Regions from separate parts of the Modicisalibacter sp. MOD 31.J genome, predicted to be linked through region 3. Evidence: predicted binding sites of a transcription regulator. Region 3 holds the regulator's gene; each other region holds the start of a gene.

What was found. The regulator sigma-54, encoded in region 3, starts transcription at its own class of promoters, with help from an activator protein. The targets are predictions, from matches to a motif close to TGGCACNNNNNTTGCTNT.
Region 1: a site for sigma-54 is predicted at 1,564-1,581, ahead of KGR00_RS15315 (NCS1 family nucleobase:cation symporter-1). Genes of this name have one in related genera too.
Region 2: a site for sigma-54 is predicted at 2,238-2,255, ahead of KGR00_RS13300 (amino acid ABC transporter substrate-binding protein). Genes of this name have one in related genera too.

What each region holds. Positions count from the first base shown of each region.
Region 1 covers NZ_JAGXFF010000004.1:299,858-309,314, forward strand. The annotation lists gene hydA (dihydropyrimidinase) at 1-123, opposite strand, end outside; gene KGR00_RS15310 (nitrilase-related carbon-nitrogen hydrolase) at 217-1,083, opposite strand; gene KGR00_RS15315 (NCS1 family nucleobase:cation symporter-1) at 1,636-3,144, shown strand; gene KGR00_RS15320 (sugar ABC transporter substrate-binding protein) at 3,288-4,310, opposite strand; gene KGR00_RS15325 (MFS transporter) at 4,587-5,939, opposite strand; gene KGR00_RS15330 (ANTAR domain-containing protein) at 6,310-6,891, shown strand; gene KGR00_RS15335 (CmpA/NrtA family ABC transporter substrate-binding protein) at 6,901-8,115, shown strand; gene KGR00_RS15340 (peptidoglycan DD-metalloendopeptidase family protein) at 8,197-9,457, opposite strand, start outside.
Region 2 covers NZ_JAGXFF010000003.1:588,743-598,199, forward strand. The annotation lists gene ribA (GTP cyclohydrolase II) at 1-487, opposite strand, end outside; gene hemE (uroporphyrinogen decarboxylase) at 677-1,744, shown strand; gene KGR00_RS13295 (VanZ family protein) at 1,749-2,093, shown strand; gene KGR00_RS13300 (amino acid ABC transporter substrate-binding protein) at 2,318-3,346, shown strand; gene KGR00_RS13305 (amino acid ABC transporter permease) at 3,424-4,614, shown strand; gene KGR00_RS13310 (amino acid ABC transporter permease) at 4,649-5,731, shown strand; gene KGR00_RS13315 (amino acid ABC transporter ATP-binding protein) at 5,798-6,565, shown strand; gene KGR00_RS13320 (AEC family transporter) at 6,617-7,546, opposite strand; gene KGR00_RS13325 (hypothetical protein) at 7,677-8,183, opposite strand; gene KGR00_RS13330 (hypothetical protein) at 8,307-8,855, opposite strand; gene fdhF (formate dehydrogenase subunit alpha) at 8,855-9,457, opposite strand, start outside.
Region 3 covers NZ_JAGXFF010000001.1:1,160,143-1,169,599, forward strand. The annotation lists gene yjgA (ribosome biogenesis factor YjgA) at 1-87, opposite strand, end outside; gene pmbA (metalloprotease PmbA) at 154-1,494, shown strand; gene mgtE (magnesium transporter) at 1,714-3,069, opposite strand; gene KGR00_RS05155 (HPr family phosphocarrier protein) at 3,165-3,434, opposite strand; gene rapZ (RNase adapter RapZ) at 3,421-4,311, opposite strand; gene ptsN (PTS IIA-like nitrogen regulatory protein PtsN) at 4,411-4,905, opposite strand; gene raiA (ribosome-associated translation inhibitor RaiA) at 4,916-5,224, opposite strand; gene KGR00_RS05175 (RNA polymerase factor sigma-54) at 5,396-6,808, opposite strand; gene lptB (LPS export ABC transporter ATP-binding protein) at 6,974-7,699, opposite strand; gene lptA (lipopolysaccharide transport periplasmic protein LptA) at 7,732-8,247, opposite strand; gene lptC (LPS export ABC transporter periplasmic protein LptC) at 8,256-8,834, opposite strand; gene KGR00_RS05195 (HAD family hydrolase) at 8,836-9,393, opposite strand; gene KGR00_RS05200 (KpsF/GutQ family sugar-phosphate isomerase) at 9,446-9,457, opposite strand, start outside.

The sequences.
Region 1 (9,457 bases), on a different contig from region 3:
GTCGCCCGGGACATCCAGGTCGGGGCCGACGGCGGCGATCTTGCCGTCGACGCAGAGCACATCGGCGCGGTAGGTGGCATCGTGGGTGACGACGGTGCCGCCACGGATCAGGAGGGTCGCCATGATCTTGGAACCTCTTGGAGTTGTTTGGCCGTTGGGATCAGCACGAGGGGCGCCGGAAGCGTGGCGAACGCAGCCCGTTTCCGGCGGGCCTCGTCATTCGCCGTCGGTGAGGCGCGCGTAGGTTTCCGGCCGGCGGTCGCGGAAGAACTGCCAGGTGTTGCGCACCTCGCGGACCATCGCCAGATCCACCTCGTGGATCAGCAGCTCGTCTTCCTTGTCGCTGGCCTGGGCCTCGATCTGACCGCGCGGATTGGCGATGTAGGAACTGCCGTAGAACTCGCCGATGTTCCAGGGTGCCTCGCTGCCGACCCGGTTGATGGCGGCGATGAAGCAGCCGTTGGCCGCCGCCGAGGCGGGCTGTTCGAGTTCCCACAGATATTGCGAGAGGCCGGCCACGGTGGCCGAGGGGTTGAAGATGATCTCGGCGCCGTTGAGCGCCAGGGCCCGCCAGCCTTCGGGGAAGTGACGGTCGTAGCAGATGTAGACGCCGATCTTGCCGTAGGCGGTGTCGAACACCGGCCAGTCGGACTTGCCGGGCTTGAAGAAGTATTTCTCCCAGAAGCCGGCGACCTGGGGAATGTGCGTCTTGTGGTACTTGCCGAGATAACTGCCGTCGGCGTCGAAGACCGCGGCGGTGTTGTAGTAGATCCCGGTCACCGTCTCTTCGTAGATCGGCACGACGATCACCATGCGGTGCTTGGCGGCGAGTTCCTGCATCATCCGGCAGGTCGGGCCGTCGGGCACCTTCTCGGCGGCGGCATACCACTTCTTGTCCTGGCTGGGGCAGAAGTAGGGCTGGTTGAACACCTCCTGGAAGCAGAGCACCTGAACGCCGTCGGCGGCGGCCTTCTCGATATAGGGCAGGTGCGCCTCGTTCATGGCGTCACGGATGGCTTCCGGCGCCAGGTCGGTGCCGGTCTTCAGGGCCATCTGGATCAAGCCGATCTTTACCTTTTGCATGCACGGTTCCTCGTTGCGAGTGTCTTGTTGTTGGACTGCCTGAAACCTGACAGCAGAGACAGGATAAGAATGAAGCTAGTCGCTGTTTAGGATGTCTAGCAAGGATTTTTTGAAAAATATTCAGAGGCTTTTAAAAACAATTGTTTAGTGTTCTTCGGGCGCGCTTTCACCAGTTTGGTGATGCCGTGCACTAGATTCTGCGTTTTCTATATTTTCTTGTTAATCAGTATCTTGAGATTGTATTGAGCGCCAGTTGAGCACCGGGCTGCGCGGATTGTGCACTACTTTGGAAATTGACTAGAGTGTCAGGGTGTTTCGATACCTGTCCTGGCTTCTCCGCAACGGGTCTGTCGGGGCGGCGGGGTTTAAACCTGACACTCGAGGCAGGTTTTTGAGGTTAGAAAAAACAATGACTTGTGTCGCCGATGACCCGCGGCGGCGCGGAAAACGACAACAATGTATCGACCCGGCGCGCCATTCGGGCACGTTTCTTGCGAAGCGAATGCCAGCCCCGTCGGGGAGACTGGATAGCCATACGAGGAGACAACAACAATGACCGAAGCGACATCACGTGCCGTGCGGCGCGGCGAACTCGTCGAACTCGAGGTCGGCGAAGACGTCCGCGACAGCTCCCGCTTCAATGAGGACATCGCGCCGACCCGCCTCGAGGAACGCACCTGGTCGCGATGGAACGTCGCCGCGCTGTGGGTGGGCATGGCGATCTGCGTGCCCACCTATACCCTGGGCGGCGTGCTCACCGCCTATTTCGGTCTCAGCGTCGGCGAGGCACTGCTCACCATCCTGCTGGCCAACATCGTGGTGCTGGTGCCACTGACCCTCAACGCCTTTCCGGGGACCAAGTTCGGGATTCCGTTCCCGGTGGTGCTGCGCTCGTCGTTCGGCATTCGCGGCTCCAACGTGCCGTGTCTGATCCGTGCCCTGGTGGGCTGTGGCTGGTTCGGCATCCAGACTATGTTCGGTGGCCTGGCCATCCACCTGCTGCTGTCGGCGATCTTTCCGCCCTGGCGGGCGCTGGACGGCGTCGGCGAGGTGATCGGCTTCTTCCTGTTCGGGGCGATGAACCTCTACGTGGTGATTCGCGGCGCGGAGTCGATCAAGTGGCTGGAGACGCTGGCCGCGCCCTTGCTGCTGGCGGTGGGGATCGGGCTGATGGTGTGGGCGATGCCCCACGTCTCGATCGACGAGCTGATGAGCCAGCCGCCGTCACGCCCGGAGGGGGCCTCGGTGTTCGGTTACTTCTTCGCCGGACTGACCGCCATGGTCGGCTTCTGGGCCACGCTGTCGCTGAACATTCCCGACTTCAGCCGCTTCGCCAAGAGCCAGAAGGACCAGATCGTGGGTCAGATCATCGGCCTGCCGCTGACCATGTTCTTCTTCGCCGCCCTGGGGGTGGTGATGACCGCGGCCTCGGCTTCGCTGGTCGGCGAGACGGTCTCCGACCCGGTCAGCCTGATCGGCCACATCGACAGCCCCGTGTGGGTGGTCATCGCCATGGTACTGATCATCGTCGCCACGCTGTCGACCAATACCGCGGCGAACATCGTCTCGCCGACCAACGACTTCCAGAACATCGCTCCCAAGCTGATCAACCAGACCCGCGGCACCTTGCTGACCGGCCTGGTCGGCGTGCTGCTGATGGGCTACGACCTGCTGCAGAAGGCCGGGCTGATCGATTCCGGGGTGACCCTGGAGAGCCTCTATTCCAACTGGCTGCTGGGCTATTCGAGCCTGCTGGGGCCGATCGCCGGGATAATGGCGGTGGACTATTTCCTGATCAAGCGTCAGTGGCTCGACGTCGCCAGCCTCTACAAGGACGGCGCGGCGTACCCGGCCTACAATCCGGCCGGATTCATCGCCTTTCTGGTGCCGGTGGCGCTGACGGTGTTCTCGCTGGCCACCGGGGCCTGGACCTGGTTCTACGACTACGGCTGGTTCACCGGCTCGGCGCTGGGCGCAGTGGTCTACTACGTTGCCAGCCAATGGCTGGCCGGGCCGGTCGTCGCCGAGCCGCCGGCGGTGGCCGAGAAGGCCAAGCCCTGACCCCTTCGATGTGTAAAAGCGCCAACGCCCGGCACTGAGCCGGGCGTTGCCTTGCGGGTTACGGTCGATATCCTTGATGGGGCATGTGACGGGCGTCTTTTCCCGGGACAAGGGCGGGAAAATCCTCTGTCCGAGCGAGGCGTTCAGCCCCAGCAGCGTTCGAGACCCTCCTCGATACTGATGGAGTCGACGCCCTCGACAGGGTGGTCGGTGACCAGGTTGACGCCAGTGTTGATGAAGTCCAGCCCCGGACTGTTCTGGGGTTTCTCGCCGGTCTCGACATAGGTCTTGACCGCTTCGATGCCCTTCGAGGCCATGAGCAGCGGGTACTGCTGCGCCGTGGCGCCGATGACGCCTTCCTGAACGTTCTTCACGCCCGGGCAACCACCATCGATGGACACGATGGTGGCCTGATCCTCCAGGCCGGCCGCCTCGAGTGCCTGATAGGCCCCGGCGGCGGCGGGTTCGTTGATGGTATAGACCAGATTGATGCTCGAGTCCTTCTTCAGCAGGTTTTCCATGGCCTTGCGCCCGCGATCCTCGGCGCCGTAGCTCACGTCGTGGCCGACGATGCGCGGATCGGTTTCGTCACCCCATTTGTTCGGGTCCTTGACGTCGATGCCGAAGCCCTGCATGAAGCCCTGGTCGCGCTGCACGCCCACCGACGGCTGGCTGACGGCCAGATCCAGAAAGGCGATACGGGCTTTCTCGTCGTCCACACGTTTCCTGGCCCATTCGCCGATCAGCTTGCCGGCCTGGACGTTGTCGGTGGCGAAGGTCGCGTCGGCCGCGCTGGCCGGTTGCAGCTTGGTATCGAGCGCGATGACCATGATCCCGGCCTGACGCGCTTTGCCGATCGACGGAAAGATCGCCTTGGTATCGGACGGGGTGATCAGAATGCCGTCGACGCCCTCGTCGATGCAGGATGCGATGGCGGCGACCTGGTTCTGGTTGTCGCCGTCGTACGTGCCGGCATAGGTTGTCAGATCGACTCCCAGTTCTTTCGCCGTCTGTTCGGCGCCCTTCTTCATGGTCACGAAGTAGGGGTTGGTATCCGTCTTGGTGATCAGACAAGCGCTGACGTCCTTGGCAAGGGCGGGCGAGGCGAGTAGTGCGGCACTCAGCGCCCCGCAGGATGCCAGGGTTTTGATCCAGATTCTGTTCATTGAAGGGCTACTCCTGCGTCGCGAATCGCGTTTTATCGTTTTATGACGGCGGCGCGGCCGAGCATGGCGGGAAGCCGGAAACCGTGCGCCGTGCTTTCGATTGGGCGAGATGAGGAAAAATCTGTAAATGCATCAAAGGTCTAGTGCTTTTTGACCACCCCGGTTCGCCGACGCCCGGTCACGTGCCGGGGCGTCGGCGTCGCAGCGCCACCGATAGCCCGCCGCCTGCAGGTGGAACAGCGTTGCGGAGCGGGCCGGCGTGGCAGGATCGGGAATTCAGCGCAGCGACAACGCGCCGGGGGCGGCCTCGCCGTCGGCGGCCGCGCGGTAGGCCGCGTCTTCCTCGGCCAGCACCTGCGGTGAGAAGCGCACCAGGAAGGTGAAGAAGGCGGCAACCATCACCGCCATGCCCAGGTAGAGCAGGCCCTGCTGGTAGGTCAGCGTCTCGGCGCGGAACAGGAAGCCGGCGGCCACCGCCCCGGCGTTGCCGCCCGCACCGACGATGCCGGCCACCGCTCCCAGCGCCTTCTTGTTGATGAAGGGCACGACCCCGAAGGTGGCACCTTCGGCCATCTGGGTGAAGAGGCTGAACACCAGCATGATGCCGATGGCCACGGCGAGGGTCTCCATCTGGGCGAAACCCATCAGCGCGATGCCTTCGCAGAACATCGCGATGAACAGCCAGCGCACGCGTCCCTTGAGGCCGCCATTGCGGGCGAACAGATCCGAGAACACCCCGCCCAGTGTCCGCGCGAACAGGTTCATCAGGCCGAACAGGCCGGCGATCAGGCCGGCGGTGGCCAGGTCGAGTTCGAAATTGTCGAAGAAGTAGATGGCGGCGATGTTGTTGATGGTCAGTTCGACCCCGAAGCAGGCCGCATAGACCACGAACAGGGCCCAGACGCGGACATCCCTGGCGGCGGCGCCGAAGGTGCTGCGCATGCTGTATTCGCGTTCGCTGCGCGGCAGTTCGCCGCGTTCACGCAGCTCACTGAAGTTGCCGTCCGGGGCGTCCTGGGTGAAGCGGTAGTAGGCGATGCCGGTCAGGAACAGCACGATGCCCGGCACGACCATCGCCAGGCGCCAGCCCAGGGTCTCCTCGACGCCCAGCATCATCACCGCGGCGAAGATCAGTGGCATGACGATCTGGGTCGTGCCCCCGCCCAGGTTGCCCCAGCCGGCGGTGGTGGCGTTGGCGGTGCCCACCACGTTGGGGCCGAACATCACCGAGGTATGGTACTGGGTGATCACGAACGAGGCGCCGATCGCGCCGATCGCCAGGCGGGCAAGGAAGAAGCTCTCGAAGCTGTCGGCGAGACCGATCAGCATCACCGGCAGCGAGCCCAGGCACAGCAGCCAGGTGTAGGCCTTGCGCGGGCCGATCTTGTCGCACAGCACACCGATCGCCAGGCGCACGATGACGGTGATCGCCACCGAGGCGATGATGGTATTGCCGATCTGGGTCTTGGTCAGGCCGAGATCGTCGCGCACCACCGCCATCAGCGGGGCGATGCCGAACCAGCCGAAGAAGCAGATGTGGAAGGCGAACCAGGAGAGGTGGAAGGCGCGCATTTGCGGGGTCTTGAGACTGAACAGGCGGATCCTGTTGGCCTTGTTGCGAATGTCCATGGGACAGCCCTCATCGAGTGGTTTCGAACACGGAGTCGTGGGCCTTCGCCGTTGAAGGTCCGGGTTCGACGCACTCGTACTCGCGAGGCAAGCCTGGTCCACGTCAGTCTGCCAAGCCCCGATGCAGAAGCCGTGCCAATCGATGCGAGGTGCGATATTTCAAGCGCTTGGGCCGGCCGAAGCGGCTCTCGCCGGTGTCGTGGAGCGCCGCTTTGGGGCACCCATGACCGGAGTTGCACCCGAACGATGCACCCGGACGAGACGCCGGCGCCGATAAGACGCCCCGATCGGGCGGTGACATGCTGGCGCGATTACTGCATGAAGACTGGATGGACGGAGGAAGCAGGGCATCCCTAGCAGAGGAAGGGGCATGACAATCAGGATTCTGATCGTGGATGCCAAGGCCGAGCGGTCCCGGGAGCTCGATCGGGCGCTGGCCGAGGCAGGGTTCGAGGTGGTGACCATCGTCGACGAGCAGGACGATCTCTATGCGACCATGGCGCGCACGCAGCCGGACGCGGTGATCGTCGACGCGGCGCTGCCCGGGCGCGATACCCTCGAGCACCTGGGCCAGCTCGGCAAGCGCTATCCCAAGCCGATGATCATGCTGGCCGAGGAGGAAACGCCGGAACTCACCCAACAGGCCGCCCGGGCCGGGGTCAGCGCCTATGTCGTCGACAGCGTGATGCCGGCGCTGGTGCGCTCGATGGTCAACGTGGCGATCGCCAGCTTCGAGTCGCATCGCGCGCTCAAGGGCGAATTGAGCCGTACTCAGGAAACCCTGACTCAGCGGCGGACGATCGACCGGGCCAAGAGTCTGATCATGGAAAACCGCGGCATCGGCGAGGAAGCCGCCTACCAGTATTTGCGCAAGACGGCCATGAACCGGCGCATGACCCTTCACGAACTTGCCCGGGAACTGCTCGCCGCGACCGGCAGGCAATCATCATAGGAGACAGGCATGAACGCGATCCCGGCCGATGGCCCGTTCACCGCGCCCGAGCGGCGGCAAGTCACGCTGGGCATGTTGCCGCTCAACGATGCCGCGCCGCTGGTGGTGGCACTCGAGGAGGGCTTTTTCGCCGAGCAGGGGCTCGAGGTGACGCTCGTCGTCGAGTCGTCCTGGGCGAGTCTGCGCGACGGCCTGCAACTGGGGCTGCTCGACGCTGCCCAGATGCTGGCGTTGATGCCGCTGGCGTCGACGCTGGGGCTGGATGGCCGGCCGACCCCGGTGCTCTCGGCGTTGACGCTCAATCTCGGTGGCAACGCCATTACCGTCTCGCCCGAACTCCATGCGCGCCTGCTCGACGTGGCGCCGCACGGACTCGACGCGCCACTCGAACAGGCCCGGGCCCTGGCGCGGGTGGTCGCGGCGCGCCAACGGGCCGGCGAGGCACCGTTGCGCTTCGCCAACGTCTACCCGTTCTCGTCGCATCGCTATCTGCTGCGCTACTGGCTGGCCGCCGGTGGCATCGACCCCGATCGCGATCTCGATCTGCGGGTGGTACCGCCGCCCCAGATGGTCAGTCAACTCGAGGCGGGCCGCCTGGACGGCTACTGCGTCGGCGAGCCCTGGAACCGCCTGGCGGTCAGTCGCGGCTCGGGGGTGGTGCTGTGCGACAGTTTCGCCATCTGGGGCGCCAGTCCGGAGAAGGTGCTCGGTGTGCGAGAGGCCTGGGCCGACCGCTACCCGGCGACGCACCGCGCTCTGCTGAGGGCCCTGCTCGCGGCCTGTGCCTGGCTCGATGATACGCCGGCGCACCGCGAGCGGGCCGCGCGACGGTTGTGCATGGGCGGTTATCTGGACGTCTCGCCGCTGGTGGTCGAGGAGGGCTTGCGACTGCCGACTCAGACGGCTTCGTCGTCGGGCAGGACGCTCTTTCACCGCCACGCCGCCAACTTTCCATGGCGCTCGCAGACCCGCTGGTATGCCGCTCAGATGCAGCGCTGGGGACACCTGGACGCGTCGCTCGATCTGGAGGTGGCCCTCGCGGGCTGCGTGCGTCCCGACCTGTACCGCCAGGCGGCGGATGAACTGGCACTGTCGTGCCCGCTCAGTGATGTCAAACCGGGTGGCGAGGGCGCTCACGCCGGGCCCTGGACGCTCCCGGGAAGTCGTGGCGATATCGCCATGGCGGCGGACCGCTTCATCGACGGTGAGGTGTTCACCGCCTGATTGCAGGGTGGCGTGGCGGCAGAGACGACGAGGCCCCGCCATGGCGGGGCCTCGTCGTGCTGGTCATCCAGAACCGAGGGGTTAGATATCGTCGGGACGATGCTTCGACGGGGATACCTTCGCCAGCTGGCCGTTCTCGCGATCCTCGAGCTTGGCCAGCAGCTCCTTGGACTGCTTCTTGAACGCCGCGAGCGCCTTGCCGGACAGGTTCTTGCTCTCGGGCAGCTTGACGCGCATGGCATCCACCGGGCGATTGTTGACGATGATCTCGTAGTGCAGGTGGGGCCCGGTACTGCGCCCGGTGTTGCCCGACAGGGCGATCTTCTCGCCCATGTGGATGCGCTGCCCCTCCTTGACCAGGGTCTTGGAGAGGTGCATGTAGCGGGTCTTGTAGCCGTTGTCCTGACGAATCACCAGGTAGTTGCCGGCGCCGCCGCGCTGATAGGCGGCCTTGACCACGCGGCCGTCGGCCGGCGCGCGCACGGGCGTGCCCCGGGGCATGGCGAAGTCGGTGCCGTAGTGGGGCGAGACGCGCCCGGTCACCGGGTTGACGCGACGCAGGTTGAAGGAGGAACTGATCCGATAATGCCCGTTGAAGGGGTAGCGGTCGAAGGCCGGGTCGAGGCTGTGGCCGTCCGGGGTATAGAAACGATCGTCGTCGTCGTTGCGGACCACCGTGAGGTCGGTACGCTGGCCCTCGTAATGGGCGGCGAGGATGCGCGAGTCCATGGCCTGGCCGTCGACCATGTCGGATTCGACCAGTACCTGGAAATGATCGCCGCGACGGGCGTCGCGGCGGAAGTTGATCTTCTTGGCCAGCAGATTGGTCAGATCGGCGACATCGCCGTTCGACAGCCCGGTGGCCTCCGCGGAGCCGGCGAAGCTGCCGCTCACGGTACCGGCGAACAGCCGCTGGGTGGCTTCGGTGGCCTTCTCGACGGTGGCGACGTCGAACGGTGCGTCGCCGCCGTCACGCTCGATCAGGTAGCCCTCGCGGGCGTTCTTCATCACGCGCAGGGCCAGCAGGTGGCCGTTCTCGTCGAGCTTGAAGTCGAGGTTGTCGCCGACCCGCCAGCGCGTCAGGACCTGCTTGTCGGGCAGCTCGTCGAGCAGGCCGATGACCTCGCTGTAGCCCAGGCCGAAGGTGCGCTGGGCCATCACCGCAAAGGTATCGCCGGGCTGGACGGTGTAGGTTTCCCACTGGGGAACGAAGACTTCCTTGGCGGCCAGCTCGTTGGCCAGGTCCACATCGCCATCGTCCAGCACCAGCGGGTCGGAGGAGAAGACGTCCTGGTCACTGCCGTCCATGTCGGTGGGTGTGCTGCGGGCCAGTTGCAGGGCG
Region 2 (9,457 bases), on a different contig from region 3:
CGCCGTCCCGGGTCAGGGCGTCGACCTTGCGCGGATTGTTGGTCATCAGGCGCAGCGACGAGACGCCCAGATGCTCGAGCATCGGTACGCACAGGTCGTAGCGGCGCAGGTCGGCGCCGAAGCCCAGGTGCTCGTTGGCCTCCACCGTATCATAGCCCTGATCCTGCAGATGATAGGCGCGGATCTTGTTGAGCAGGCCGATGCCGCGCCCCTCCTGGCGCAGGTAGAGCAGCACGCCACGACCTTCCGCGGCGATGCGCTTGAGTGCCTCCTGAAGCTGGTAGCCGCAGTCGCAGCGCATCGAGAACAGCGCGTCGCCGGTCAGGCATTCGGAATGGACGCGCCCCAGCACGGGCTCGCCGATCGCCACGTCGCCGAGCGTCAGGGCGATGTGGTCCTTGCCGGTGGCCTCGTCCTCGAAGCCGTGCATGGTAAAGGTGGCCCAGGGGGTGGGGAGCCTGGAGGCGGCGATGAAGCGAATCGTCACGGTTACCCTCGACAACGAACCGGCGGGCACCAGCGCCCGGCCGATGAAGCGTCCATGGTAGCAGGATCGCCGATCGAGCTCACCCGTATCGCGTCTTGCCGGCAGGGCGCACACGGCGCTGCACGGCGCTCGCCAATCCCCCCGGCGCATCCGGTACAATGGGTCAAAACCGCGAACAGCGAGACTTTCATGGAACTCAAGAACGACCGCCTTCTGCGTGCCCTGGCCCGTGAGCCGGTGGACCGCACCCCGGTATGGATGATGCGTCAGGCCGGGCGCTACCTGCCTGAATATCGCCGGGTTCGCGGCGAGGCCGGCAGCTTCATGGACCTGTGCCGCGACACCGCCCGGGCCTGCGAGGTGACGCTGCAGCCGCTGGAGCGGTTCCCCCTGGATGCGGCGATCCTGTTCTCCGACATCCTGACCATTCCCGACGCCATGGGGCTGGGGTTGTATTTCGAGACCGGCGAGGGGCCCAAGTTCAGAAAGCCGGTGCGCAGCCAGGCCGACGTCGAAGCGCTGAGCCTGCCCGACGCCGAGCGCGACCTGGACTACGTCATGAACGCGGTGCGTGCGATCCGCCGCGAACTCGATGGCCGGGTGCCGCTGATCGGCTTCTCGGGCAGCCCCTGGACGCTGGCCACCTACATGGTCGAGGGAGCGTCGAGCAAGGACTTCCGCCACGTCAAGGGCATGCTCTACGGCAACCCCGAGGCGATGCACCAGTTGCTCGACCTGCTGGCCCACGCCGTGACCGACTACCTCAACGCGCAGATCCGTGCCGGCGCCCAGGTGGTGCAGATCTTCGATACCTGGGGCGGGGCGCTGTCGACGCCGGCCTACCTGGAGTTCTCGCTGCGCTACATGGAGCAGATCGTCGCCGGGCTGCAGCGCGATGGCGACGGTCGGCGGGTGCCGGTGATCCTGTTCACCAAGAACGGCGGTCAGTGGCTCGAACATCTCGCCGCGACCGGGGCCGATGCCCTGGGGCTCGACTGGACCACCGAACTCAGCGATGCCCGCTCGCGGGTCGGCCACCGGGTCGCCCTGCAGGGCAACCTCGACCCCAGCGTGCTGTTCGCGCGGCCGGCGGCGATCCGCGCCGAGGTGGCACGCATCCTCGACAGCTACGGCGCCGGCCCGGGGCATGTCTTCAACCTGGGCCACGGCATCAGCCAGCATACCGACCCGCAGCGCGTCAGCGACTTCCTCGAGGCGCTGCACGAGCTGAGCCCGGCCTACCATCCGCTGGGCTGAGGCGATGCCCGGCCATCGGGGGTGGGCCCTGGCGGCGCTGGGCGTCGCCGCGGGCATCGCCTGGGGCAGCCTGACCCCCGCCGACGAATTGCCCGCGCATCTGCCGTGGGACAAGTTCAACCACCTGGCGGCCTACGCCGCGCTCAGCGGTGCGCTGGGGCTGGCAGGCTGGCGCCTGGCGGTCGCCGCTGGGGTCGCCGTCGTCTACGGGGTCGTCATCGAGCTGGCTCAGCTCGGCGTGCCCGGGCGGGCCGGCGGCGACCCGCTGGACATCCTCGCCAACACCCTGGGGGCGTTGCTGGCCGGCGGCCTGTTGCTGGCCTGGCGACGTCGGCGCACCGCTGCCTGATGGCGGCCGCCGTCGACCCCGCACCGAAACGGCGCGTCGAGGCACGCGACCGCACGCTGATAGCGCTCGTGTCGCCGCCGCGGGGTGGCATCGCCGCGGCAAATCCCACGTTGCCATGAGATGAAAGCGACTCACGGGCCAGGTTGGAACGCTCCTTGCAAGCGTTGTTCGGGCCATGCGCCTGCATGCACCGACAATGACAACGACAGGGAGTTGAATCCGACATGCGAATCAAGAACAACAGCCTGATCCTGTTGCCCGCCGCCCTGCTGGCGGCGGCTGTGGCCTCCCAGTCACAGGCCGCGACGCTCGACGACGTCAAGAGCGAAGGCGAGTTTCGCTGCGGGGTGAGCACCGGCCTGCCCGGCTTCTCGGCCCCCGACCAGGACGGCCAGTGGCAGGGACTCGACGTCGAGTTCTGCCGTGCCGTGGCGGCGGCGGTCTTCGCCGACCCCGAGGCGGTCTCCTTCACGCCGCTGACCGCCAAGGAGCGCTTCACGGCGCTGCAGTCCGGCGAGATCGACGTGCTCTCGCGCAACACCACCTGGACCGCGACCCGCGACGACTCCCTGGGGCTGAACTTCGCCGGGGTCGACTTCTACGATGGCCAGGGCTTCCTGATCCGCAAGGATCTGGGCATCGACAGTGCCACCGAGCTCGACGGCGCCTCGATCTGCGTGCAGGCCGGCACCACCACCGAACTCAACATGGCCGACTACTTCAAGGCCAACGACATGCAGTTCCAGCAGGTCGCCTTCGACACCTCGGACCAGACCGCCCAGGGCTTCGACAGCGGCCGCTGCGACGTGCTGACCTCCGATTCCTCGCAGCTCGCCGCGTTGCGCCTGCAGCTCGCCGACCCCGCCAGCGTCAAGATCCTGCCCGAGCGCATCTCCAAGGAGCCGCTGGGCCCGGTGGTCCGCCAGGGCGACGACCAGTGGTTCGATATCGTCAAGTGGACGCTGTTCGCGATGCTCAACGCCGAGGAACTGGGCGTGACCAGCGACAACGTCGACCAGATGCGCGACAACCCGCCCAACCCCGATGTCGCGCGTCTGCTCGGGCAGGACGGCAACTACGGCGAGCAGTTGGGTCTGTCCAACGACTGGGCCTACAACATCGTCAAGAAGGTGGGCAACTACGGTGAAGTCTATGCGCACACCGTAGGCATGGATTCACCGCTCGAGATCGAGCGCGGCATCAACGCGCTGTGGACCGACGGCGGCATCCAGTACGCCCCGCCGGTTCGCTGAGCCGCTGGACGTAACGAGCCCCGCGCGCCTCACGAGGGCGCGCGGGTCAGGCTTATCCGCCCGAGTCGAGATCACTCATGCTGCGTCCCACCACGTCCATCCCGCGTCGCGGGCGGGGTCCGCTGTGGCGCGACCCCGCCATGCGCGCCCTGATCGTCCAGGGGTTGCTGTTCGCGTTCCTGGCGGTCTTCATCGGTTTTCTGGTCCATAACACCCTGGCCAATCTCGAGGCCCGCGGTATCCGCACCGGCTTCGACTTCCTCGGCGAGCGCGCCGGCTTTTCCATCCCCCAGACGCTGATCGACTACACCAGCGACGACACCTACGGCCGCACCTTCGTGATCGGCCTGCTCAATACCCTGCTGGTCTCGGTCCTGGGGATCGTCGCGGCGACGATCATCGGCTTCGCGGTGGGCATCGCCCGGCTCTCGCCCAACTGGCTGCTGGCCCGGCTGGCGACGATCTACGTCGAGGCGTTCCGCAACGTGCCGCTGTTGGTGCAGATCCTGTTCTGGTACTTCGCGGTGCTGCGCTCGCTGCCCTCGCCGCGCCAGAGCCTGTCGCTGTTCGATACCTTCTTCTTCAACGTGCGCGGCCTGGTGGTGCCGGCCCCCGAGGCATTGTCGGGGTTCGCCGCCACGCCCTGGGCGCTGGTGGTCGCGGTGGTCCTCACCGTGGTGCTGGCGGTCTTCGCCCGTCGCCGCCAGGCGGCCACCGGCAAGGCGCTGCCGATGTATCGGATCGGCGCCGCCCTGGTCGTCGGTCTGCCGTTGATCGTGTTTCTGGCCAGTGGTTCGCCGCTGGCGTGGTCGATACCCGAGCTCAAGGGCTTCAACTTCCGTGGCGGCATCAACATCATGCCCGAGCTGATGGCGCTGTGGCTGGCGCTGTCGATCTACACCGCCGCGTTCATCGCCGAGATCGTGCGCTCGGGCATCCAGTCGGTGCCCCATGGGCAGACCGAGGCGGCACGCTCGCTGAGCCTGCCCGGCGGCATCACCCTGCGCAAGATCGTCATTCCCCAGGCGATGCGGGTGATCGTCCCGCAACTGACCAGCCAGTACCTGAACCTGATCAAGAACTCGTCGCTGGCCACGGCGATCGGCTACCCCGACATCGTCGCGGTGTTCGCCGGGACCACGCTCAACCAGACCGGCCAGGCGATCGAGATCATCGCCATGACCATGGCCGTCTATCTGGTGATCAGCCTGCTGGTGTCGCTGCTGATGAACCTCTACAACGCGCGCACGCTGCTCAAGGAGCGTTGACATGGCCTCGTCACCGACCCCCGTCCGTACCCAGATGATCGAGGCCCGCGAGCCCCCCGACCAGCGCCGCGGCGTGCTCGGCTGGCTGCGTGCCAACCTGTTCTCCGGGCCCCTCAACTCGCTCGTCTCGATCGTCACCATCGCGATCCTGGCGCGGCTGCTGTGGCCCTTCCTGGAATGGAGCCTGTTCGACGCCGACTGGCTCGGCTCGACGCGCGATGCCTGCAGCGGCGATGGCGCCTGCTGGGTGTTCATCTCGGCGCGCTTCGAGTCGATCGTCTACGGCTTCTATCCCGAGGCGGCGCGCTGGCGCGTGGATCTCGTCTTCGCGATGCTGGCCGCGCTGATCGCCTGGCTGGCGCTCCCCCGCCTGCCGGCCAAGCCGTGGGTGGGGCTGTTCGCGCTGGTCGGCTTCCCGATCATCGCCTACTTCCTGCTGGTGGGTGGCCACTTCGGCCTGATGGAAGTGCCCACCCGCGAATGGGGCGGGCTGATGCTGACCCTGACCGTGGCCGTGGTGGGCATCGTCGGCTCGTTGCCGATCGGTGTGCTGCTGGCGCTGGGGCGGCGTTCGACGATGCCGCTGGTCAAGGGCGTGAGCGTGATCTTCATCGAGTTCTGGCGCGGCGTGCCGCTGATCACCGTGCTGTTCATGGCCTCGGTGATGCTGCCGCTGTTCGTGCCCTCGGAGATCGAGTTCGACAAGCTGCTGCGTGCGCTGATCGGCATCATGTTCTTCTGGAGCGCCTACATGGCGGAAGTGGTACGCGGCGGCCTGCAGGCGATCGACAAGGGCCAGAACGAGGCCGGCCAGGCCCTGGGGCTGAGCTACTGGCAGCGCATGGGGCTGATCATCCTGCCCCAGGCGCTCAAGCTGGTGATCCCGGGCATCGTCAACACCTTCATCTCGCTGTTCAAGGACACCTCGCTGGTGCTGATCATCGGCCTGTTCGATCTGCTGGCGATCATCCGCGCCGGCCTGACCGACACCGACTGGCTGGGCTTCGCGATGGAGGGTTACGTGTTCGCCGCGCTGGTCTACTGGGTCTTCTGCTTCAGCATGTCGCGCTACAGCCAGTACATCGAGCGCCGGCTGCATACCGGCCACAAGCGGTGACATCCACAACCATAACCGCCGCTCGTGGCCCGCTGGCGACGAGCGCAGGACCCTCAGGAAACTGCCATGAGTGAAGCCTCCGCCCCCCGGCACGACAGCGAGCCGATGATCGAGATCAAGCGGCTCAACAAGTGGTACGGTGATTTTCACGTGCTGCGCGACATCGACCTTAGCGTCGCGCGCGGCGAACGCATCGTCATCTGCGGCCCCTCCGGGTCGGGCAAGTCGACGATGATCCGCTGCATCAATCATCTCGAGGCGCACCAGCAGGGCGAGATCGTCGTCGGCGGCGTGACCATGACCCAGGACATCAAGCGCATCGAGCAGATTCGCCGTCAGGTGGGCATGGTGTTCCAGCACTTCAACCTGTTCCCCCACCTCACGGTGCTCGAGAACTGCTGCCTGTCGCAGATCTGGGTGCAGAAGAAGCCGCGCCGCGAGGCCGAGAAGACCGCCATGGAATTCCTCGACCGGGTGCAGATCGCCAATCAGGCGAAGAAGTACCCGGGCCAGCTCTCCGGCGGGCAGCAGCAGCGCGTGGCGATCGCCCGGGCGCTGTGCATGCGCCCGGAGGTGATGCTCTTCGACGAGCCGACCTCGGCGCTCGACCCGGAGATGATCAAGGAAGTGCTCGACGTGATGGTCGAACTGGCCCGCGAGGGCATGACCATGCTTTGCGTGACCCACGAGATGGGCTTCGCCAAGACGGTCGCCGACCGGGTGATCTTCATGGACCAGGGTCAGATCATCGAGCAGGCGCCGCCGGAGAGGTTCTTCAACGAGCCGCGTTCCGAGCGCACCCGGACCTTCCTCAGCCAGATTCTCGGTCACTGACCGGGAAGGGCGCGACCGGGGCGTGACGCGCGATGCCGTCACGCCCCGCCGTCATCCCTGGATCAGGTACAGGCACAGCGACAGGGTGACCAGCGAGCCCAGCGTCGACAGCAGCACCGTGCGCGAGACCACCGCCGCCTCGCGCCGGTAGAACTCCGCGAGCATGAAGGGGCCGGTACCGGTCGGCAGGGCGCTCATCAGCAGCGCCGACTGTGCCCACAGCGGCGGCAGGGAGAATACCTGATAGGCAAGCACCCAGGTGATCAAGGGGTGCACGAACAGCTTGAGGCCCACCAGCCCCAGGGTGCCCTGCGTCGACCCCGATTGCTTCTGGGCCAGGAACAGCCCCAGCGACACCAGCGCGCACGGCGTCGTCGCATCGCCGAGCAGGCGCAGGAAGGCGTCCAGGGCATGCGGCAGGTCCTGCCCGGAAAGCGCCCACAGCGCCCCCAGCAGCGGCGACACCACCAGCGGATTCCTGGCCAGTGCCTTGGCCACCTTGAGCACCGCGTGGGAGGGGGACCGTTCGGCCTGCAGGCCGACCTCGATGCAGATCACGGCGATGGCGAACAGCACGCAGGCGACGAACAGCGTGGCGATCAGCGCCGGTTCCAGCCCGGCTTCGCCGAGCACCAGTAGGCTCAGTGGAATGCCCACGTAACCGGTGTTGGCGTAGGCGGCGCCGAGCCCGTCGATGCTGGCATCCGCCAGATGGCGCGACCCGCGCAGCCGATAGGCCAGGGTGGCGATGAACACCGTGAGCGTGCCGATGGCGACCACCGCGAGGAATTGCGGGTGCCAGATCTCGGCCCAGGTCGCCGTGGCGGTGGCGCGGAACAGCAGCGCCGGCAGGCACAGCCAGACCACGAAGCGGTTGAGCTCGGAGGCGGCGGTCTCGCCCAGCCGGCCCGTCCTGCGGCAGAGATAACCGATCAGGATCAGCCCGAAGATGGGCAGGATGACATTGACGACCGACGACATTGGCTAGGGGTTCCCGTCCGGCGAAGCGGGGACCACGCCCGGTGGCACGCCGCCCCGCCTGTGAAGCGAGGCACTAGCCTAAGGTGATTCGCGGGAAGCGTCCAATGCTCGCCGCGCACAAGTCAGGCCCCTAGAGGCTGGGCTCCTGGCGCTGCTTGCCCGGTGCCGCCACGGCACTGCGAGCCTCGCCGGCGACGCCGGGCTCGGTGGGGCTGTGCAGGCGGGTCTTGAGCGACTGGCGGGGCCGGGTGACCCGGGCCTCGCCCACGGCCTCTTCCGAAATGACCGGCGAGATGTCGTTGACCCAGCGACGCTCGGGATCGTGGACGGCGGGACGGCGGTCGTAGGCGCGTGTCATCACCGCGCCCGGCGAGTCGGCGTTGCGCAGCCCGGCCAGGTGGTACGGCAGCATCAGCAACTCGGCGAGCAGGCGCACGCCCACCAGGCTCAGCAGCCAGACGCCGCCGCCCAGCGCCAGGGTCGGCCAGCTCGTCGTCCAGGCGCCACCGGACAGCGGCGGGCTGTGGCGCGCCAGCCAGACCAGCCCGGCCACGAACAGCGCCAGTTGCGTGACGACGTGACAGAACACCAGGGTGCGCCGGGGCAGCGGGTGGCGCAGGAACAGGAAATTGCGCATCGTGGGCAGAGCCTCCATTCGGGTCGCAGCGGGGATGCAATGCGATGACGGCCGGCACTCCTTGCCGGTTAGTCAATACTAACATTGCCGCTGCGGCAGCGCTAAACCCACGAGGCGCGGCGTTTACCCAGACGAGTCCAGTGGATCACGGCCGCTGCCGGCCCGTGCCGGCGGCACGTCGGCACCCGTCTCGGGGTCGGGGCGTGAACCGGTCGACCCGGTCCCGGACTCCTGCAGCCCGCCGCTGAACGCCTTGAGCCCCTCCAGCAGCGGGCCCAGCGAGCGCCACAGTGCCTCGTCGTGAAGCAGATCCTTGACCCCCAGCACACCCGGTGGCGGGTAGGCCTCGCTGGCCTCCTCCCGGGAGGCGGCGCTGACGCCGCGGGCGGCGGCGTCGAGCCAGCGCTGGAGCTCCTCGGGTGGCACCCGGCCGAGCAGGCGCAGCAGCAGGTAAAGGTTGGCCCCGCCGCGCACGCCGGTGTCGCTGTCGAGTTCCTCGGCGAACAGCCGCGAGGTCTCGGGCAAGGCTTCGAGGAAGACATTGAGCGTGCGGAAGACCTGCCGCCGGTGCAGGTTCTCGATCAGCCGCTCGAGTTCATCGTGGGCGTCGGGCGCCGTCTTGCCGCCGAAGGCGCCGGCGGGCACCTGGTCGGGCTTGATTGCCTTGGCCATCAGAATCGCTCCGGGTCGGGTGAGGCATGGGGCGGGCGCTGGTAGTCGCTGCGCGCCCACTTGCGGTCGACACCGATATCCTGGATCGGGATACGCTTGCCGTTGCGGTGGTTGTTGCGCGGTAGCGGCGAGGGGCCCTCGGTCTGGAGCACGTCCATCTTCACGGCGATCTCCTTGTAGGCCGGGGTGTCCACGGCGACATCGGCGTGATCGCCGGTCAGGCGATTGACGTTGCCTTCGCGGGTGTGCAGCGGCACGTACAGGCCGTGGCCGACCACGCGGTCGGTGACCAGCACGCGCAATTCGATCTCGCCGCGCCGCGAGGTCAGCCGTACCAGGCTGCCGGTCTCGACACCGCGCGCCCGGGCCAGGTCGGGGCTGACCTCGACGAAGACCTCCGCGAGCTTGTCGTTGATGCGGCCCGCGCCGGTCAGGTTGCCTTCGTGGAAGTGCTCGAGGACGCGGCCGTTGTTGAGGTGCAGGTCGTACTTGGCGTCGATGCGTTCGGGCGAGTCGCGCCATTCGACCGGATGGAAGCGCGCCATGCCGTCGTCGAAGTGGAACTCGAGGTCGGCGTAGAGCCGCGGGGTGTCGGTGCCGTC
Region 3 (9,457 bases):
CTGCAGCGCCTGCATCTCGCGCTTGCGCTGGGACTTGCTCGGCCGTTGTGGTGAGTCGTCGGGCGACTCGATCGAATCGAAAGACATGCCATTTCCATCAGCATTGAAAGGTTGGCGCAGTATACCAGCCAACCCGGTAACAAGGAGATCAGGATGACTCAGGCCTTCGATGCCGCAGCGCAGCAGACGCTGCTGGAGTCTCGCGTGGCCGACGCCCTCGACCAGGCCCGGCAGGCGGGCGCCGACGCCTGCGAGGTGGGCGCCAGCGTCGATCAGGGCGTCGAGATCAGCGTGCGGTTGGGCGATGTCGAGTCCGTGGAGCTGTCACGCGACCAGGGGTTCGCCGTCACCGTCTATCTGGGGCAGCGCAAGGGCAGCGCCTCGTCGTCCGACGCCTCCGAGGAGTCGATCCGCGCGGCGGTCGAGAAGGCGATGGCCATCGCCCGGCATACCGGCGAGGACCCGGCATCGGGGCTGGCCGATGCCGAGCTGATGGCCCGCGAGTTGCCGGATCTCGAGGTCCACCACCCCTGGAATCTGTCCACCGAGGAGGCGATCGAGCTGGCGCTGGCCTGCGAGAGCGCGGGGCGTGACGTCGAGGGGATCGAGAACTCCGAGGGGGCGAGCTTCTCCAGCGGCGAGGGCGTGCGGGTCTACGGCAACAGCCATGGTTTCCTGGGCAGCCAGCGCGGCAGCCGTCATTCGCTGTCCTGCGTGCTGATCGCCCGCGACGCGCGCGGCATGCAGCGCGACTACGACTACACCAGCGAGCGCGACCCGGCGCGCCTGGCATCGCCCGAGACGGTCGGCCGGCGTGCCGCCGAACGCACCCTGCGTCGGCTGGGGGCCGGTCGCCCGCTTACCGGGCGGTTGCCGGTACTGTTCGCGCCCGAGGTCGCCGGGGGCCTGATCGGGCACTTCCTCAACGCCATTGCCGGTGGCGCGCTGTACCGCGATGCGTCCTTCCTGTGCGACAGCCTGGGCGAGCCGCTGTTTCCCGAGTGGTTCACGCTGGTGGAGCGTCCCCGCGAAGTGGGCGGCATGGCGAGCAGCGCCTTCGACAACGACGGGGTCTATACCCGCGACAACGTCTTCGTCGATCGCGGCAAGGTGGCCAGCTACATGCTCTCGGCCTACAGCGCGCGGCGGCTGGGCATGACTACCACCGGCAACGCCGGCGGGGCGCGCAACATTCGTCTCGAGGCGCCGCTGACCGCCCATGACGACCTGCTCGCCCGGATGGGCACCGGCGTGCTGGTCACCGAGCTGATGGGGCAGGGCGTCAATGGCGTCACCGGCGATTATTCACGCGGCGCGGCGGGGTTCTGGGTCGAGAACGGGCGTATCCAGCACCCGGTGGAGGAGTTCACCATCGCCGGCAACCTGCGCGACATGTTCGCCAGCCTGCAGGGACTGGGCGACGACATCGACACCCGCGGCAGCGTGCATACCGGGAGCTGGTTGATCGGCGAGATGACCGTCGCCGGCGATTGAACCGCCGGGCCACGGCCGCGGGCGTCATGCTGATGGCTCGTGGCTCAGAGGGCGTTTACAAATTAGGCGAGCGAAGGCAAGACAAGGCAAAATCGACCGAAAAAAGGACCGGGCTGGCGTGCCAGTTCACACGGGGTAAATGAGCATTTTGACCGGGCTCGCGTACGAGGCCGATTTTAACGCCGTATTGCCGAGCGCAGGCATTTTGTAAACACCCTCTCAGAGATAGAACAGCGTCGCCAGCCCTAGAAAGGCCATGAAGCCGACCACATCGGTGACGGTGGTGAGGATCACATTGCCGGAGAGTGCCGGATCGATGTTGAGTTTCTTCAGCACCACCGGCAGCAGGGTGCCGATCAGCGCGGCGATCAGCAGGTTGATGACGATCGCCGCGGCGATGATGCCGCCCAGCGCCAGGTCGTCGAACCAGACCACGGCGACGGCGGCGATCACCAGGGCCCAGAGCAGGCCGTTGAGCACGGCGACCACCAGTTCGCGATTCAGCAGCCACTTGACGTTGCCGCCGGAGACGTGGCCCAGGGCGATGCCGCGGATCAGCACGGTGAGTGTCTGGGAGCCCGCGATGCCGCCCATGCTGGCGACGATCGGCATCAACACGGCCAGCGCCGTGACGCGCTGGATGGTGTCCTCGAACAGGCCGATCACCGCCGCCGCCATGAAGGCGGTGATCAGGTTCACCCCCAGCCATACCGCGCGCCGCCGGCTGGTCCGCCAGGCCGGGGCGAAGGTGTCTTCCTCCTCGTCGAGGCCGGCCATGCTCATCACCTGATGCTCGGCGTTCTCGCGGATCACGTCGACCACGTCGTCGATGGTGATCCGCCCCAGCAGGTGCTGGTCGCCGCCGACCACCGGCGCGGAGACCAGGTCGAACTTCTCGAACAGCTTGGCGACCTCGGCATCGGGCGTCATCGCCGGGATGCTCACCATGTCGGTGTCCATCACCTCGCGGACCAGCATCGCGGTATCCGACACCAGCAGGCGGTTGATCGGCAGGCTGCCGATCAGCTTGTCGCTGCGGGTCACCACCAGCAGGGTGTCGGTGGTGTCGGGGAGGCGCTCGTGACGACGCAGGTAGCGCAGCACCACGTCGAGGGTGATGTCGGGACGAATGGTCACCGCATCGGTGTTCATCAGCCCGCCGGCGGTATCCTCGGGGTAGGAGAGCACCGTCTCCAGGCGCTGGCGTTCCTGGGCCTCCATCGAGGCGAGCACTTCCAGGGTGACGGTGTTGGGCAGGCGTTGCAGCAGGTCGGCGAGGTCGTCGACGTCGAGCCCCTCGGTCGCCGAGACCAGCTGCTGGGCGTCCATGCGATTGAGGAAGACGGTCTGGATGTCCTCGTTGAGGTACTGGAGGACGTCGCCCTGCAGTTCGGGCTCGACCAGCTCCCAGAGGACCTCGCGCTCCCGCGGCGGCGTGGATTCCAGCAGATGGGCGACGTCGACCGGGGCCAGACCGCGATTGAGCATGCGCCGTGCCTGATCGAGCGCACCGCTTTCCAGTGCCTCGTTGAGACGTTCCAGACGGGGCTGCAGCCTTTCGGGATTCTTGCTCATGGCGCTCGGCGTCCTCGATCGTCCTGGCGGGTGGGGCGCCATTCTAGCATCGCCGACTGACAGCGGCGCGCTTGCCGGGCGTTCCCGGCGGCGGGTCAATGTTCCTCGTCGAAACGCGCCGCGAAGAGCGCCTCGAGGGCCTCCAGGGCGTCCTCGGCCTGGGGGCCTTCGGCCTCGACGGTCAGTCGAGTGCCGCAGGGCGCGGCGAGCATCAAGAGCGACATGATGTTGGCGGCGTCGGCGCTGCGTCCCTGGTGGGCCACGCTGACCCTGGCGTCGTATCCCTGGCAACACTGGACGAGCTTGGTGGCGGCCCGGGCATGCAGGCCGCGCTTGTTGATCAGGGTGAGTTCACGCTGGGGCACGGGCCTCTCCCACTGCCGTCTGGATCCCCAGTTCGCGATGGCGGATGCGAACCTGGAAACGCTCGGTGAAGTGGCGGGCGAGACGCTCCACCATATACACTGAGCGGTGCTGACCGCCGGTACAGCCGATGGCCACCGTCAGGTAACTGCGGTTGCTGGCGCGGTAGGCGGGCAGCCAGCGTTCCAGCCAGCCGCGGATGTCGTCGACCATGGCGGTGACATCGGGGTAGCTCTCGAGGAATTCGACGACCTCGCGGTCGCGGCCGCTGAACGGCCTCAGGCGCGGGTCCCAGAAGGGGTTGGGCAGGCAGCGTGCGTCGAACACCGTGTCGGCGTCGAGGGGCACGCCACGCTTGAAGCCGAAGGATTCGAAGGTCAGGGTGAGCCGGTCGCTGCGGTGATGGGCCACCTGTTCGGCGATACGCCCGCGCAGTTCGTGAACCGAGAGTTGCGAGGTGTCGATCACCAGATCGGCGAGATCGCGAATCCGCGACAGGGCGTCCTCCTCGGATTCGATCGCCTCGGCGAGCGTCATCTCGCTGTCGCGGGTCAGCGGGTGGCGGCGGCGAGTCGCCGAATAGCGCTCGAGGAGGATCTTGTCCTCGGCGGTGAGGTAGACCACCTGACAGTCGATACCGCGGCTGCGTACCGTGTCGAGCTGGTCGGGAAAACGCGCGAGGGCGACGGGCAGATTGCGGGCGTCGATGCTCACGGCGATGCTCGAGCGGTCGGTGTCGTCCTGCTGGAGCTCGTCGATCAGGGCGTCGAGGAGCATGGCCGGCAGGTTGTCGATGGCGTAGAAGCCGAGGTCTTCCAGGGCCTGCAGGGCGATCGACTTGCCCGACCCGGAACGACCGCTGATGATCACGAGCTGCATCGAGCGGCTCTCCCTGGTGGCGATGAGTAAGGCGGGGCGACGCGGCGCCCCGGGGAATGTTGACACGTTTCGCGCGTGGCGCGAAGCGGTGTCCGGCCGTCAGGGAGCCTGTCGCGCACTGGCCGACGGGTCGCCCTGGTGGCGGATCGCGTCGAGCAGGATGTCGTAGAGGTCGCGCTGGCTCTCGCTGTGGCGCAGACGACTGCGCGTGTCGGCATCGTTCATGATGCCGGCGACCTGGCCGAGCAGCGCCAGGTGCGTGTCATCCGCTTCCTCGGGAACCAGCAGGACGAAGATCAGATCGACCGGCTCGCCGTCGACCGCATCGAAGTCGATGGGCTCCTGGAGCTTCAGAAAGCCGGCGATCGGGGCCTTGCAGTGCGGATTGCGCGCATGCGGAATGGCGACACCGTTGCCGATGCCGGTACTGCCCAGGCGTTCCCGTCCGATCAGCCGGCTGAAGACTTCCTGGCTGTCGAGGCTGGGCGTGTTCTGCGCGATGAAGGTACTGAAGAACTCCAGTACGCGTTTCTTGCTCCCCCCGGGCACCGCGAACAGGGTGCGCTCGGGGGGAAGGATGGCTTCCAGTGTCATGATGGAGGGGTCAGCGGGCGCCGGCGCCTTGCGCGCGGGCCTGGGCCTTCTCCTTGTGCTTGACGAGCTGGCGGTCGAGCTTGTCGGCCAGCGCGTCGATGGCGGCGTACATGTCCGCATTCTCGGCTTCGGCGTGCAGATCGGCACCGGCGGCGTGCAGGGTACAGGCGGCCTGTTGACGCTCCTTCTCGATCGACAGCGTCACCTGGGCCGTGGTGATGTTGTCGTAATGGCGTTCCAGCCGCATGAGTTTCTCGTTGACGTAGTCACGCAGAGCATCCGTCAGTTCGACGTGATGGCCGGTGATGTTGGCTTGCATGGGCACGCTCCTGTTACCGCGGGTGGTGGCTCGATTGTAACCCTTTTTGCAGCTTAGCAAACCCCCGCGGGATTACCCGAGAGGCAGGCGTGAAATTTGTCGTTCGCGGGCGGGCGTGTCGGCGGGGTGACGGGGAGCGGCACCTTCCCTGTGCCGGGCGGGACGCGGTGTTCAGGCGAGGCGCTTGCGCTCGCTGGAGGAGGGGATGCCCATGGCCTCGCGATACTTGGCCACGGTGCGTCGCGCGACCTGGATGCCGTCCTCGGCGAGCAGGTCGACCAGCTTGCTGTCGGAAAGCGGCTTGCGCGGCGGCTCCTCGCCGATCAGTTTCTTGAGCCGGGCGCGGATGGCGGTGCTGGAGTGCGCGTCGCCTTCGCCGCCGACGTGGCTCGAAAAGAAGTACTTGAGTTCGAAGACGCCGCGCGGGGTATGGATGAACTTCTGGGTGGTCACCCGCGAGATGGTCGATTCGTGCATCTCCACGGCCTGGGCGATGTCGGCGAGGATCAGGGGCTTCATGGCTTCCTCGCCGCGCTCGAGGAAGTCGAGCTGGCGCGTCATGATCTCGCGGCCGACCTTGAGCAGGGTGTCGTTGCGGCTCGACAGGCTCTTGATCAGCCAGCGGGCCTCCTGCAGGTGCTGCTTCATGAAGGTATTGTCGTCGCTCTTGTCGGCGCGGCGGATCAGGGCGGCGTAGTCGGGCTGGATGCGCAGCCGTGGCAGCGCCTCCGGATTGAGCTCGATGCGCCAGCCGTCGCGTACGCGACGGGCGAGCAGGTCGGGGATCACGTAGTCGCTGGCACTGTCGTCGAAGGCCTGGCCCGGGCGCGGGTCGAGCGCGCGGATCAGGGCGATCACCGAATCCAGCTGGTCGTCCTCGAGGCGCAGGCGCCGCTTGAGCAGCTTGCGATCGTCACCGGCGAGCGCTTCGAGGAACTGGCGAACCAGGCGCTTGGCCTGGGGCAGCAGCGGCGTGTCGTCGGGCAGGGTACCGAGCTGGAGCAGCAGGCACTCGCGCAGGTCGCGGGCGAACACCCCGGTCGGGTCGAACTGTTGCAGACGGTAGAGGACCTGCTCGACGTCGCTGGCGCGGAGTCCGGCGAGGCCCTGGGCGCGAAGTCCTTCGGCGAGGGTGTCGAGCTCGCCGTCGAGATAGCCGTCGGCGGTGATCGCGTCGATCAGGGTCTCGGCGATCAGCCGCTCGCGGGTGTCGAGATCGGCCATGTCGAGCTGCCAGAGCAGGTGGTCCTGAAGGCTCTCGCCGGCGGCGTTGCGGTCGAAGTCGGGGCCATCCTCGCTGCGACTGCCGGCCGGCGCGAGGTCCTGATAGGTATCGGACCAGTCGCTGTCGACGCTCAGTTCGTCGGGGATGTCCTGGCTCCAGTCATCCTCGGCCGGTTCGCTGGACGTGGTCTCGCCGAACTCTTCCTCCATCTCGAGCATGGGATTGGACTCGAGCGCCTGCTGGATCTCCTGGCGCAGGTCCAGCGTCGACAGCTGCAGCAACTGGATGGCCTGCTGCAGCTGTGGCGTCATGGTCAACTGGGTGCCGACCCGAAGCTGCAACGTGGGTTTCATAGCCATGGCGAAGAAGCGTCATCGAGAGAATTTGTCGACACGTTATCCTGACGCCGAAAGGCTTGCAAGCCTTAAAGCAATAACCGTGCCACTATTCCGGCGGCCGGCTAGCGGCGATGCCTTGCAGGACGCGGCGCCGAGGCAGGAGGGGCGGGACGGCGCCGGTCGCGACTACAGGCGGAATTCGTTGCCCAGGTAGACCTCGCGGACCTTCTTGCTGGCGAGGATCGCCTCGGCGCCGCCCTCGGCGATGATCTGGCCGTCGCCGACGATGTAGGCCTTGTCGCAGATATCCAGTGTCTCGCGGACGTTGTGATCGGTGATCAGGATGCCGATGCCCCGGTCGCGAAGCTGGCGGATGATGCCCTTGATCTCGCCCACCGAGATCGGATCGACGCCGGCGAACGGCTCGTCGAGCAGGATGAAGGCCGGTTCGGTGGCCAGCGAGCGGGCGATCTCCACGCGGCGGCGTTCGCCGCCGGACAGGCTCATGCCCATGTTGTCGCGAATGTGGTCGATGTGGAACTCCTCGAGCAGGTGCTCGAGCTGCGTCCGGCGGGCGGCCTTGTCGAGATCCCGGCGGGTCTCGAGGATCGCCATGATGTTGTCGGCCACCGAGAGCTTGCGGAAGATCGAGGCCTCCTGAGGGAGGTAGCCGATCCCCGCGCGAGCCCGGTGATGCATGGGCGCCCGGCTGAGGTCCTGGTCGTCGATCGCCACTTCGCCGGCGTCGGCGCGCACCAGCCCCACGATCATGTAGAACGAGGTGGTCTTGCCGGCGCCGTTGGGGCCCAGCAGGCCGACGATGCTGCCCTGACCGATGGTCAGGCTGATGTCCTGGACCACCCGGCGATTCTTGTAGCTCTTGGCCAGATGGCTGGCGGTGAGCGTCTTCATCGCGGACGATTCTCCTCGGTTGTCGGCGCTCGTCATTGCGACGACTTGGGGGTGAGGGTCATGCGCACGCGCTGGTCCTGGCTGCCCTGGGCGTTGGAGCGGGCCTGGACCTTGCGACTGTCGAGATAGTATTCGACATAGGCGCCGTTGAAGGTGTCCTTGGCCTGATGCAGCTCGGCGTGGCCGATCAGTTCGACGCGGCGCGCCCCGGCATGGTAGACGACGGTGTCGCCCCAGCCCTTGACCAGTTCGTCATCGGGGGCCGGGCGCTGCTCGAGGTAGGCGCGCTGCTGCTGGCCGGTGGCGGTGACCCGGGTCACTTCGCCCTGGTCGTTGCGTTCGATCTCGACCCGGTGGGCCTTGAGCACCATGCTGCCCTGCTGCATGTCGACGTTGCCGGTGTAGACGGCGGTGCCGGCGCGGTCGTCGAGCTCGAGGCGATCGGCGGCGACGTTGATGGGTTGGCTGGCATCGCTCTCCAGCGCCATGGCCGATGGCGCGAGCAGGGTCAGCGCGGTCAGGCCGAGTCCGGCGAGGTAGGCTCGCATGGGTATCCTCACTGTTGACTGATCGGCGGGTGAAAACCGTGGACGTCGCCGGCCAGGCGCAGTTGGCCGGTGTCGATCCAGGCGTCGAAGCGCTCGCCGCGGACCCGCTGGCGGTGCTTGTGAAGCACCGTCTCGGTGTCGCTCCAGGCGTGGCGCTGGTCGGCATCGTAGATCAGGGTCTGGCTGTTGATCCGCCACCCTTCACCGGGCGTCTGGAGCTGGGCGTCGCCGGTCAGGATCAGCGGGTTGCCGCCGGTTTCCAGCCTACCCTTGTCGGCGGTGGCGAACCAGACCCGGCCCTTGGCGTCGACGAGCCGCCCATCCGGGGTGTCGAGGCGGGTCACGTCGTCACCCGGGGTGTGCTCGAGACGCGGTGTGGCGAGGCGCTGGTAGGCCTGGCCCTGGCTGTCGAAGCGCGTCAGCTCGGCGTCTTCGAGGTAGTAGTCGGGCTCGCCGGTCTCGCCCTCGGGGACCGGGCCGGGCGGCGCGCTGCCGCGCTGTTCGATGACCGAGAGCACCCCGCCCAGCGCGATCAGCAGCACCACGAGCCACCACTTGGCCGACAGGCGCGGGAGACGCATCGCCATGTCAGGCCTGGCCGTGCAGGTAGGTGTCGAGCACCGACGCCCAGTGGCCCTGGAGCTCGAGCAGGCCGTCGCAGATCTCGCGGACGGCACCGTGGCCGCCGGCGCGATCGGTCACCCAGAGCGCATGCTCGCGGATATAACGCGGGGCGTTGGGTACGCTGATGCCCAGGCCGGCGCGCTTGATGGGCGCCAGGTCGGGCAGGTCGTCGCCGCAGTAGGCGACCTGATGCATCGCCAGACCGAGCCGCTGGATCAGGCGGCGCAGCAGGTCGAGCTTGGCGTCGCTGCCCTGGAAGACGTGCTCGATGCCCAGCGCCGCGGCGCGCCGGGTGACCATCGGCGAGTCGCGCCCGGTGATCAGCGCGACCTCGACACCGGCCTGACGCAGCAGCTTGATGCCCTGGCCGTCCTGGGTCGAGAAGGCCTTGGTCTCCTGACCGTCGGCCTGGAAATAGAGCTGGCCGTCGGTCATCACGCCGTCCACGTCGAGCGCCAGCAGGCGCACGTGGCGGGCGCGCTCCACGAGGGCGGGATGGTTGAGGCGCGGGTCGAGAACCATGAGTGTCTCCTTGAATTGCGTGACGACGCGACTGGCCTCGCGTGGCGGATGGCTAGATGACGCC